Regions from separate parts of the Paradesulfitobacterium aromaticivorans genome, predicted to be linked through region 1. Evidence: riboswitches for the same ligand, from Rfam matches in the RefSeq annotation. Region 1 holds a riboswitch; the other holds the start of a gene.

Region 1 (5,344 bases):
CAAGAAATTGCGCTGCCGCCCGCCGGCGGCAGTAGTGGATGAAATGGAACTCCTGCACAAGGAATATGGCATTGAGAGTTTTCATTTTACCGATCCGGTTCTGAATATGCCCCATGGCCACCTGGAAGAAATTTGCCGGGAGATATTGCGCCGTAAACTTAAAGTCCGCTGGGATGGTTTTATGCGGGAAGACCAACTGAATGAACAAAATGTGGCCCTGTTTGAACAGGCCGGGTGTGAATGTTTTTCCTTCTCTCCTGATGGTTTGTGCCAGGAATCCCTGGATATCCTTGGCAAACACCTCAGTGAAGCGGACATTTTAAAAGCGGCCGCTCTTACCGCCCGTACTGACGTGCTTAGCGTATTTCATTTTATGGTGAATGTACCCGGGGAAACAGAAAAAACCGTTGACAAAGGAATCCGTCTCCTGGATAGGCTCTATGAAGTGTACAGCGTGAAAAAAAACCTGGGCACAATTATTTTAAACAATATCCGTATTTTACCCGGCACACCGATAGAGGCCATAGCCAGGACGCAGGGAGTTATAGATGATGAAACCGACTTACTCTATCCGGTTTATTACAACCCGAAACCTTTTGATACCCTAAGATACCGGTTAGAAACACTCCATCTATGCCAAAATGTGTTCATGTGGCAGGAAGTGAGGCAGGATCATGAAGAGTAGTACGATGAAGATACTATTATTGGAGCACCCTCGGAACGTGAGTGCAGAACGGTGTAACGATATCGCCAATACACCACTTTCTTCCTGCCTGCATTCCGGTTATGTTGCCGGTATGCTAAAGAGCAAAGGACACGAGGTTGAGATTGTTGAGGGATTTCTGGACAGGCTTTCCTACCGGGAGCTTGACAACAGGATCAGTGCTTTCCAACCGGATATTCTGGGTGTACACATGGTCTATCACTGGCAGAACGATACGGCTCTCTACGCCTTTTTGGAACAGGTAAAGACAAAGGAGTTTGCTTCATATATTACGGTTTACGGGTTTTATCCCACGATTGCTGCGGAAGATATTTTGGCGAAATGTCAGGCTGTTGATTCAGTCATCCTGGGCGAACCGGAATTTACGTTTGCTGAAATTGCCGAAGCAGTTTCCGGCGGGATTAATCATGCAGCTACATCTTCATATGCTTTAATTAATCCTGAACTCATTCCTGGCCTGGCTCTGAGAGACGAATCCGTCAAAATTGTTTCCCGGAGGCGTGAATTGGCAGAAAACCTGGATGAACTTCCTTTTCCCGTACGCACGGAAGCCATGCTCCGGATGACTGAAGTCAACCTGCTGGGAAGCAGGGGATGTTATGGCGGGTGCACTTTTTGCTACATTAACCCGTTTTATGGCCAGGGGTCGCGCTGGCGGGCGCGAAGTCCAGAGAATATTGTAGCGGAAATAGATAGTATTATTGCTGAAACGGGGAAAAGAGATTTCTATTTTACCGATCCCAACTTTTTCGGCCCCGGGCCCAGAGGCCAGGAAAGAGCATTACGTTTGGCTTCTCTCCTGAAATCCAGAAATATTCGCTTTGGCATCGAAGCCCGGGTCAATGATATCCATGAAGAAACGATCGCTGCGCTGGTCGATGCGGGTCTCCGTGATATCCTGATTGGCCTGGAAAGCGGGAGGGATGAATCTCTCAAAAGGTTGAACAAAATGACCACCGTAGCCCAAAATGAGAGGGCCATCCGGATTCTTCGCCAACACGGAATTGAACCCAATGTCGGGTTTATCATGTTTGAGCCCGATTCATCATTGGGTGATGTTCGCACAAACTATGAATTTCTTAAGCGCAATGACCTGCTCAAAAATCTGTCGATCACGGCTAATGTATTATATCACCACCAGATTATTTTGAAAGGAACCCCGGCTTACCATAGACTTGAGCAGGAAGGCCGCCTGCAAACCGATCCCTCTTTGACTTATGAAGGCACGACCTCGATTGCCGTCCCCAAGGTAGCGGTTTTAGCCAAAATAATGAGAGAAATTACGAATTTCATTTTTGACTATATGGCTGAGATCTGGAGCGAAAAATTGATTGAACCCATAGGCGCCAGGGAAAAATACCAGCAAGCCAACAGCTTTTTGCTGGAAACTTTTGAGAATAGCTTAAAGACGCTGGAAGCCGGCGAACTTTTGACGGATCAGCAAATAGATTCATTGGTAAATGAAGTCATCAAAAAAATAAGAGAAATGTTGCCGGGATACGGCGTTATAGCGTAGGTGTATGTTTAAGGAATCACGCATGGGGCTGTCCCAGAAGAATTCAAATTTCTGGGCAGTCCCTTTCGTCTTATAATCTGTGAACTAATCCTTGCAACGACCGTTAACAAGTTATTTTTGTTAATTTGATTCAGCAAATATTGAATAAAGTTAAAATACACTTACGTTTTTTGCTTATGATTTACTTGCTCAGATTCAAAAACGCGGTACTATTTTGGTAGGGACTGAAGGCACTTATCCACCTTTTACCTTTAAGGACAATCAAGGTAGATTGACTGGTTATGATATCGACGTGATGAATGAAGTTGCCAAGAGAATGGGGGGGTAAAGCTGAATACAAACTTGAGGACTTAAAAGGCAAAAAGGTAGGTACAAGCCAAGGAAGCAATTATGACGCGATGGCCACTGACGCCGGGGCAATCATCGTGCATTACCCCGGGGCGAACGAGATTTTTGGGGATCTTAAAGCCGGGCGGATCGATGCTGCGATCAATGACCGTTTGTTTGTGGCCGAGTATCTTTTGAAAAACCCGAACTCCGGTCTCAAAGCAGCAGGGCCGGTATTTAACACTTCGCAGAATGCTTTTGCATTGCGCAAGGGGAATTCCAGTCTGGTTGAGGCGGTTAACAAAGCGCTTGCAGGCATGAAAGATCCTGACCCCTTTACCGCAGCTTTCAGTGGCCTTATTTTCCATTTTGGAGCTTATATCTCGGAAACGATCAGAGCGCGATCGGGGCGGTGGATAAAGGCCAGTGGGAAGCCGGTTTTGCTTTGGGCATCCACCTCGCTGGCCTCAGTGGTCACTGTGCCTGAACTTACCCGCAGCATTGAAGAAATAAGTTCGGCCAGGTTTGTGTTTATGCCGTTGTTTTTAGAGTTGGCTCTTTTTTACTGGATCATGGTGCTGCTTATGACTCGGGTTCAAGTTTACCTTGAACGCAGGCTTAGCATGAGTTAGTAACCTCTCAAATTCATCAGAAGTTACCGGAATTCTTCAGAAATTCATCAGAAATTCATAACTTGTTCATCTCATAGTCGCATCAGGCTGTTAAACTAGGAAAAGCCGCAAGGCTAATTTGATCCAAACAAAATAGCGCTGAATCTAAGGTAATCCTTAGAACGGGGGATATTTTTTTTGGGGTGAATCACGTCTAACGTGTAGGGCTTACACCTTCCTGCCCGAATCCGTCAACTAACCTCGTAAGCTAAGAAAGGTGGAGGAATTTTGTTTTCAAACAAGCAAAAGTGGGTGGGCGCAACAGCGTTTGCTGCCGTGCTGATTTCGAGCAGCCTCACAAGTCTGTCGCCTTCCCAAGCCGCGGTACCGTCAGCAGTTTCAGGCATTCAAGCCACGAACATCATTAGAACCAATACCAATAGTAAGGACAGTTTGCAAACACAAACGTATCCAGGGATACTATCTCTACAGGAAAGCTTAACAACCGCACCGCTTAATGTCGCAGCAAACCCTGCACAGGGCAGGGGTCTAGCCGTAACCACTCTTGCACTAAAAAGCGCCATCCCGGTAGAGCTGGAAACCAAACCTACCTCGGCTCAGTTAGGGTCGGATACGAGTACCAATAGTTCAGCTTCTAAAACAGTTTCAACTTCTCAAACACCTGCATCTGTACAAGCTTCGGTTAGCGGGCCAAAGCAACAAGCAAAACCAGCCTCTTCCGGGAGCACGAAGAAAAATTCTGCGCCCGCCAAGCAGGTGCAAACGGCGAAGGCCTCAAATCCGGCCCAACTCTCCCGTGGAGGTTCACAAGTCAGCAGTATTATCGAACGGGCTCTCAGCCTGCGCGGCGTACCCTATCTCTGGGGTGGGACGACTCCTAAAGGGTTTGATTGTTCCGGTTTTGTGCAATATGTCTTTGCCGCTTCAGGTGTCAAATTGCCCCGAACCTCTTTCGAACAATATAAGGTAGGAACCCCGGTTGCGCGTGACCAGCTGCAAGTTGGGGACGTGGTGTTCTTCTCTACTTATGCTCGCGGGGCTTCAGATGTCAGGATCTATATCGGGGGAGGCCGCACTATAGGGGCTTCGAGTGACGGTGTGGCAATTCACAGCCTTTCTGAAAGTTACTGGTCTAAACACTATTTAGGGGCCAGAAGAGTCCTGTAGCAAAAGAAAAGCTACTGATTTGTTTGATAACTTAAGTTTCCGCAACCTGGACCGGAAACTGAGTTCATTATTTACATGAAGGAGGTAGTGCAAACATGGCTCCGATTCTCTTTACTGTCGGCGGCTTTTCCCTGCGTTCTTACGGAGTTATTGTTGCCTTGGCGATTGTGCTGGGACTGGGTGTGGCCTATTTCCTAGCGTCTAAAGAAAAAGAATACCGGATGCACCTGGTGGATTTGGTGCTTTATGCCTTAATCGGGGCGATTCTGGGGGCACGGCTGTGGCAGGTTCTGTTTTACGACTGGGCTTATTACAGGGAGAATTTACAGGAAATTGTGATGCTCTGGCACGGGGGTTTAGCCATTCAGGGGGCTCTGACAGGAGCTTTCCTTACGGGGTGGATTTATACGCGCATGCGTAAGCTGGATTTTTGGCGTTTGGCTGACGTGGCTGCGCCTGGCCTAATTTTTGGCCAGGCTGTGGGGCGGATTGCCTGCTTCTTAAACGGGGACGCTTACGGGTCACCCACCGGCTCGGCGTTTGGCTTGGTCTATCCACCTGGGACACCGGCCTATGCCGCCTATGGCAATCAACCGCTGTGGCCGGCCGAGGTCTGGGAAGGGCAGTGGAACATGGTGGTGTTCGCCTTGATCCTGATGATGTCGCGTTGGCGACCATGGCCGCGCGGAGTTTTGTTTCTCACGTATATCGTGCTCTATTCCAGCGGCCGCTTTGCGCTGGAGTTTCTCCGAGGGGACGGACCGCGCTACTTGTTCCAGTGGACTGCCGCCCAGTGGAGCAGTGCCGGAATGATTGCTGTTGCTATCGTAGCGTTCATTATAACCAAATTGCGTCTTCCTAAAGAGAAGGCAGTCCAGATCAATTCGTGAACGAAGGCTAAGGGTGGCTCCTTAGCCTTTTTATTCGTGCAGCGGTTCGCTGGATTTATAAGCACTCTAACTTTATAGTATTATAAAA
Region 2 (5,344 bases), on a different contig from region 1:
CACCGTTTTTCCGTAACTTTCCACCGGCAGCAGCGTGCCAAAAACATGGTGTTATCGCAATTAGACGGAATTCCAGGCATAGGTACCCGCCGCCGCCAGCTTCTCCTGCGTTCCTTTCAGTCTTTGGACAACATTCGGGCAGCCTCAATGGCAGAGCTACATGGCGCAGGACTGCCCTTAAACGCGGCCCAGGCTGTGTTCGATCATTTTCACAGGAGTGAACGTAATGATTCTTAACTACCGCGTCGAGATCTGCCGTCAATGTTACTTCAAGCGTACCGGCAACTGCAGCTCATCAGACAGCTATATTCAAAACCTTAAGCCTGACCCCGCCATTGCTCCGGGGGGGGAATGCTCCCACTATACCCCGGTGCCGTGGCTGCCACAAAGATAATAACGTACACATGGAGGAGAAAGATTAGTGCGTAAGTTTACAGTATTGATTATTCCGGACGGGCATGCGCCTGCGCGCCAGTTCCGTTTTTCTGTGCGCGGCAAACGCTTGCTCATAGGGACAAGCCTGGGGCTTGCCTTGCTCCTAAGTACTCTTGTTGCTCATGACCTTTATCAAAGCTACTACATAAAAGCGCACGCCCAGGAGTTCGCGCAAATTGACCGCCTACATGAGGAGTTGAAGGCCAAGGATCAAGAAATAGGGCACCTGACTGAACAAAATGTACAAATCACGCAAAACCTCGACCATATTGACACGCTGGAACAAGAAATATCTTCCCTTCTCAAAATTCAGCCCGCCAAGCTTAGTGCACAGCGCACTCCTGGCATGGCTGCGCAAAGTTATGTCCCTTCCCGCTCCATCGACCTTAACGCAGATATCGTTCAAGCTCAACTCGAACGTTTCCAGCAGTATCACTCAGTGGCACTGGCACAGCAGAACCAGCTCGACCACACTCCCACCATGCTTCCGCTTGACGGAGAAATCGCGTCTCCTTTCGGATACAGGAAAAATCCGTTTGGCAGATGGACAAAAGAGTTTCACAGCGGGATTGATATTGCCTGCAATTATGGAACAGAAGTTCGGGCCACTGCCAGCGGCACAGTGGTTTTTGCCGGGTGGGACAACGTCTACGGACGTAGGGTTAATATTGACCATGGCAATGGGATTGTCACATTTTACGGTCATAATTCCCGTCTCTTAGTCGAAAATGGGCAAAAGGTTAACAAAGGGGATGTGGTTGCCCTAAGCGGAAATTCCGGGCGCAGTACCGGCGCACATCTACACTACGGGGTAATTATCAACGGCGAGAATACGGATCCCCTTAATTTTACAGATTTTGCAAAGGAGAAGTGATCAGTATTGTTTAACAAGAACTCCTCCCGCCTTAGTACTGACATAACATTTATCGCCCAGGGCTGTGAAATCACAGGAACTCTCACAATCAAAGGAGATGCCCGTATTGACGGGCAAGTAGAAGGAGGGATAAAAGCCGGGGGAGAACTGACGATAGGCTCCGGGGCCAAAGTTAAGGCCAATCTCGAAGGTAAGGCTGTCAGCATAGCCGGAGAAGTACGCGGAGATGTCAAAGCTTTCGAGAATTTGGAACTGGCTGCAAGCGCCCGCCTCTACGGCGATATTTATACCAAGCAATTAAAGATTGAACAAGGAGCGCGTTTCGTTGGGTCCAGCCACTTGCTGGAAGATGCGGGTACTACGCCCGACAGTGCAGGTTCCCATTCTTCCAGGCTGCGTCAGGATAAGGACAAGGATAAGGACAAAGATAAGGACAAAGATAAGGACAAAGATAAGGACAAAAGACGGCTCAGCGAAGCGTAAGCAGGGTTCTCCGACTTCACGTTTACAAACACACTTACGTGTATAAACATACATTGCGGCAAGCATTATGCATTGCGGCGCACAAAAAAAGGGCGATAAAATCGCCCTTTTTTTGTGCGGTTCACATTATTTAACCCTGCGTGCGCCAAGATAACGGCTTTTATAGTAGCTTTCATTTAAGCTCGTGGTGCGCACCCCGCTGTCAGAAGCATGCACGAACGTGCCATTCCCAATATATATCCCCACATGAGAAGCTCCTTTGGAATATGTCGTGAAGAACACCAAATCGCCTGGCTGCAGATCCTGCTTGCTCACGGAACTTCCGCTGTTAAACTGTGTATAAGAAGTACGAGGAATGGAAATCCCAGACGCCTTGTATACATATTGCGTAAATCCGGAGCAATCGAAGCCGCTTCTGCTGGTGCCACCGAAAACATACGGTACTCCCTTAAGGCTCAAGGCTGTGGTGACAATATCGAAAGTATTGGCACCCCCTCCGCGCGATACCTGTTTGGCAGGTTCAGCTTTGGCAACCTGGACAGGCCTTTGCGGTACAGCCTTTTTCACTTCTGTGGGTGCCTTCGTTGGAGTTGAAGCTTGGGTAGGGATGGGTACCTGAGTCGACTCCAGTTTAACTGCCGCTTTGCTATACGCTATGGTTGCCACGTTCTTGGCTGTAAACTCCAATTGCTTGCTCACAACCGGAGCCTGTGTCCCGATCATAGTTGGGGTTGAGCTTAAAGCCGGCCCAAGCTGGGCTGCTGCTGTAGGAACAGCGCCTAATCCCGGCATGCTGCCAAACAGAAGCACGCCTGAAAGAGCAACGCTCCCCAGCCAGATTCGTCCAGAATACACTAAATTGTCCACCCTTCTGAGCTTACGAGGTTAGTTGACGGGTTCGGGCAGGAAGGTGTAAGACCCGGCGCGCTCACACGCGCTTCACCCCAAGGAAATATCCCCCGCTCCGGATAAATCCGGATTCAGCTTTTTCTTGTCCTAATAAGAATTCGAGACAAAGCACAAAAATCCTGCTTGCTTAACAAGGTAAAATTTGAGAAAAAGGTATAGTAAAAGCAGTATATGCAACATAATATGTCAAATAACATAAAAAATCCATAAAAAATTAAAACACCTCTCCTAAATGAGAGGTGTTGCTCCTGGGATGATAGGATACAACAAGTCAATATTGCGGCTTAGGTCAAGTAGGTTTTCCCACTGAGTTCCCCGCAGTTTCCCGCGGGGCGGTTTCCCCTTTCCCTCAGCCCGAGGTGTCGCCACGCTCAGAACTTGATCGCCACTCAGTCCGCACTTCAGTCCCTGTTGCTTTACACTCTAGAAGTTTCCTTAACACTTTTTTGACACCTTAGCCTCTTTTGCAGGCAAGAATTTCCGGCAGATTGAATTGTGTCGGCCAACACTTTTCAATCCCTTTTGCCTTCCCAACTTCCCCACTCAAAGCAGGCTACACTGCACTAAGTTCCTTCCTAATGCAGGTTCATACCCTAAGCCGTAACTTTTACAAGCCACGCACTTAGGCCTCCACGAATAAGGGTAGCGCCCACATGCCATTGTGGATCCCCCTTATTCTTAACTCCCAGCAGCAACCCTCAACTGGGCGTCGAAAGCCACCACCAGGAACTTCATCGGTATGCCCTTAGCGGATTCTTAGGCCCGCCTTCAGATGTCATAGAGTGCACTAGAATAGCGCTCCATAATCCCAAGGAAGATAAATAACATAAACATATTTTACACTACAAACTGTTTTTTGCAAAAACCTTATGTTATATTCATTATTAAGCTTAACCCCAAAATAGAATCCAGCCAATTATAAAATATTGTTTTTAAGTTGATTTTGACCAAAAAACGCTTTAATCGCCCAAAATCGCTGCCATCTATAATCACTAAGTAAACAACCCGTAAAAGTAGACTGAGTTGGCACTAATTACCTTAGGAATTTTATTAATTAGACAAGCTGGTTATAGGCGCAGGAATGCGCCCACCGCGACGCACAAACTGGCTTGAGGAAAAGGGGTGCACCTTAATAACCGGTGCCCCACCGAGCAAGCCGCCAAATTCCACTCTGTCCCCTGCTTTCTTGCCAATGGCCGGTATGACCCTGACGGCGGTTGTTTTTTTATTTATCATACCGATAGCCGCTTCATCTGCGATAATGGCGGAGATTGTTTCCGGACTCACATCCCCAGGGATGGCAATCATGTCGAGCCCTACCGAGCAGACACAAGTCATGGCTTCAAGCTTGTCTAAAGTCAAGGCACCGGCTTCCACAGCCCTGACCATTCCGGCATCCTCGGAAACAGGAATGAACGCTCCGCTTAATCCCCCTACATGAGAAGATGCCATGGCTCCTCCTTTTTTTACGGCATCATTTAAGAGAGCCAGCGCTGCTGTTGTCCCATGGGTTCCAGCCCGCTCAAGCCCCATAAACTCAAGGATTTCCGCCACACTGTCCCCTACTGCCGGGGTCGGAGCCAAGGACAGATCCACAATCCCAAAGGGCACTCCTAATTCTGCCGATGCTGCTCTCCCCATTAACTCTCCCATGCGGGTGATTTTGAAAGCTGTTCTTTTGATCAGGTTTGCTAATTCTCCGAAATTAGCGTCAGGGTTGCTCTTGACGACATGAGCCACAACTCCCGGACCGCTCACCCCTACATTAATTACACGTTCTGGTTCCCCGACCCCATGAAAAGCCCCTGCCATAAAAGGATTGTCTTCAGGCGCATTGCAGAAAACAACTAACTTTGCCGCCGCGATTCCGTCCTGTGCGGCGGTAAGGCGAGCGCTCTCGAGAATAATTTCTCCCATCTCAGCTACAGCATCCATGTTGATTCCAGCTTTGGTTGAACCGACATTAACGGAAGAACACACGGTTTCAGTCTCGGCCAGTGCCTGCGGAATTGCCTGCATAAGTGCCCTGTCCCCTGTTGTCAGTCCTTTTTGCACCAGGGCGGAGAACCCTCCCAGGAAATTAACTCCCACTTCGCGCGCAGCCCTATCCAGGGTTTTAGCGACTCTTACCATGCCTTCCGGGTCCAGATGGGCCGCAACAATGGCTATGGGAGAAACGGAAATTCTTTTATTGATAATAGGAATGCCATAGCGGGCAGCAAGCTTGTCCCCTACTGTAACCAAATGTTGTGCTGATTGTGTTATTTTATCATAAATTTTCTGTTCCATTTGTTTCAGGTCTTGGTCTACGCAGTCCAAGAGACTGATTCCCATCGTAATCGTACGGATATCCAGGTTCTCATTTCTTACCATTTCGATTGTTTGCAGGATCTCTTCCGGTTCGAACGTAATCGTCATAACTAACCCCTTCCCTTATACCCTGTGCATGTATGTAAAGACGTCTTCATGCTGAACATTAACCTGAAGCCCCCGCTGTTGCCCCTCACTCTTGAAGGTCGCGGCTAATTCGCCCATTTCCAGGCTGGAAGTGCTTAGATCGATGACCATTATCATTGTAAAAAAACCCTGCAAAATCGTCTGACTGATATCCAGGATATTAACCTTGTTTTCAGACAGTTTCCC

What was found. Region 1 has a riboswitch for cyclic di-AMP ahead of ACYQ2N_RS04960 (C40 family peptidase). Riboswitches for the same ligand answer to the same signal wherever they lie in the genome.
Region 2: another riboswitch for cyclic di-AMP. It lies ahead of ACYQ2N_RS21990 (C40 family peptidase); the one in region 1 lies ahead of ACYQ2N_RS04960 (C40 family peptidase).

Annotation. Positions count from the first base shown of each region.
Region 1 covers NZ_BAAHYT010000009.1:88,533-93,876, reverse strand. The annotation lists gene bzaD (B12 lower ligand biosynthesis radical SAM protein BzaD) at 1-685, shown strand, start outside; gene ACYQ2N_RS04975 (B12-binding domain-containing radical SAM protein) at 723-2,240, shown strand; gene ACYQ2N_RS04970 (transporter substrate-binding domain-containing protein) at 2,455-2,568, shown strand; gene ACYQ2N_RS04965 (hypothetical protein) at 2,546-3,199, shown strand; cyclic di-AMP (ydaO/yuaA leader) riboswitch at 3,326-3,463, shown strand; gene ACYQ2N_RS04960 (C40 family peptidase) at 3,467-4,366, shown strand; gene lgt (prolipoprotein diacylglyceryl transferase) at 4,462-5,256, shown strand.
Region 2 covers NZ_BAAHYT010000011.1:1,070,236-1,075,579, forward strand. The annotation lists gene uvrC (excinuclease ABC subunit UvrC) at 1-237, shown strand, start outside; gene ACYQ2N_RS21975 (hypothetical protein) at 227-394, shown strand; gene ACYQ2N_RS21980 (M23 family metallopeptidase) at 422-1,309, shown strand; gene ACYQ2N_RS21985 (bactofilin family protein) at 1,316-1,792, shown strand; gene ACYQ2N_RS21990 (C40 family peptidase) at 1,919-2,647, opposite strand; cyclic di-AMP (ydaO/yuaA leader) riboswitch at 2,652-2,788, opposite strand; gene ACYQ2N_RS21995 (PFL family protein) at 3,752-5,119, opposite strand; gene ACYQ2N_RS22000 (ACT domain-containing protein) at 5,135-5,344, opposite strand, start outside.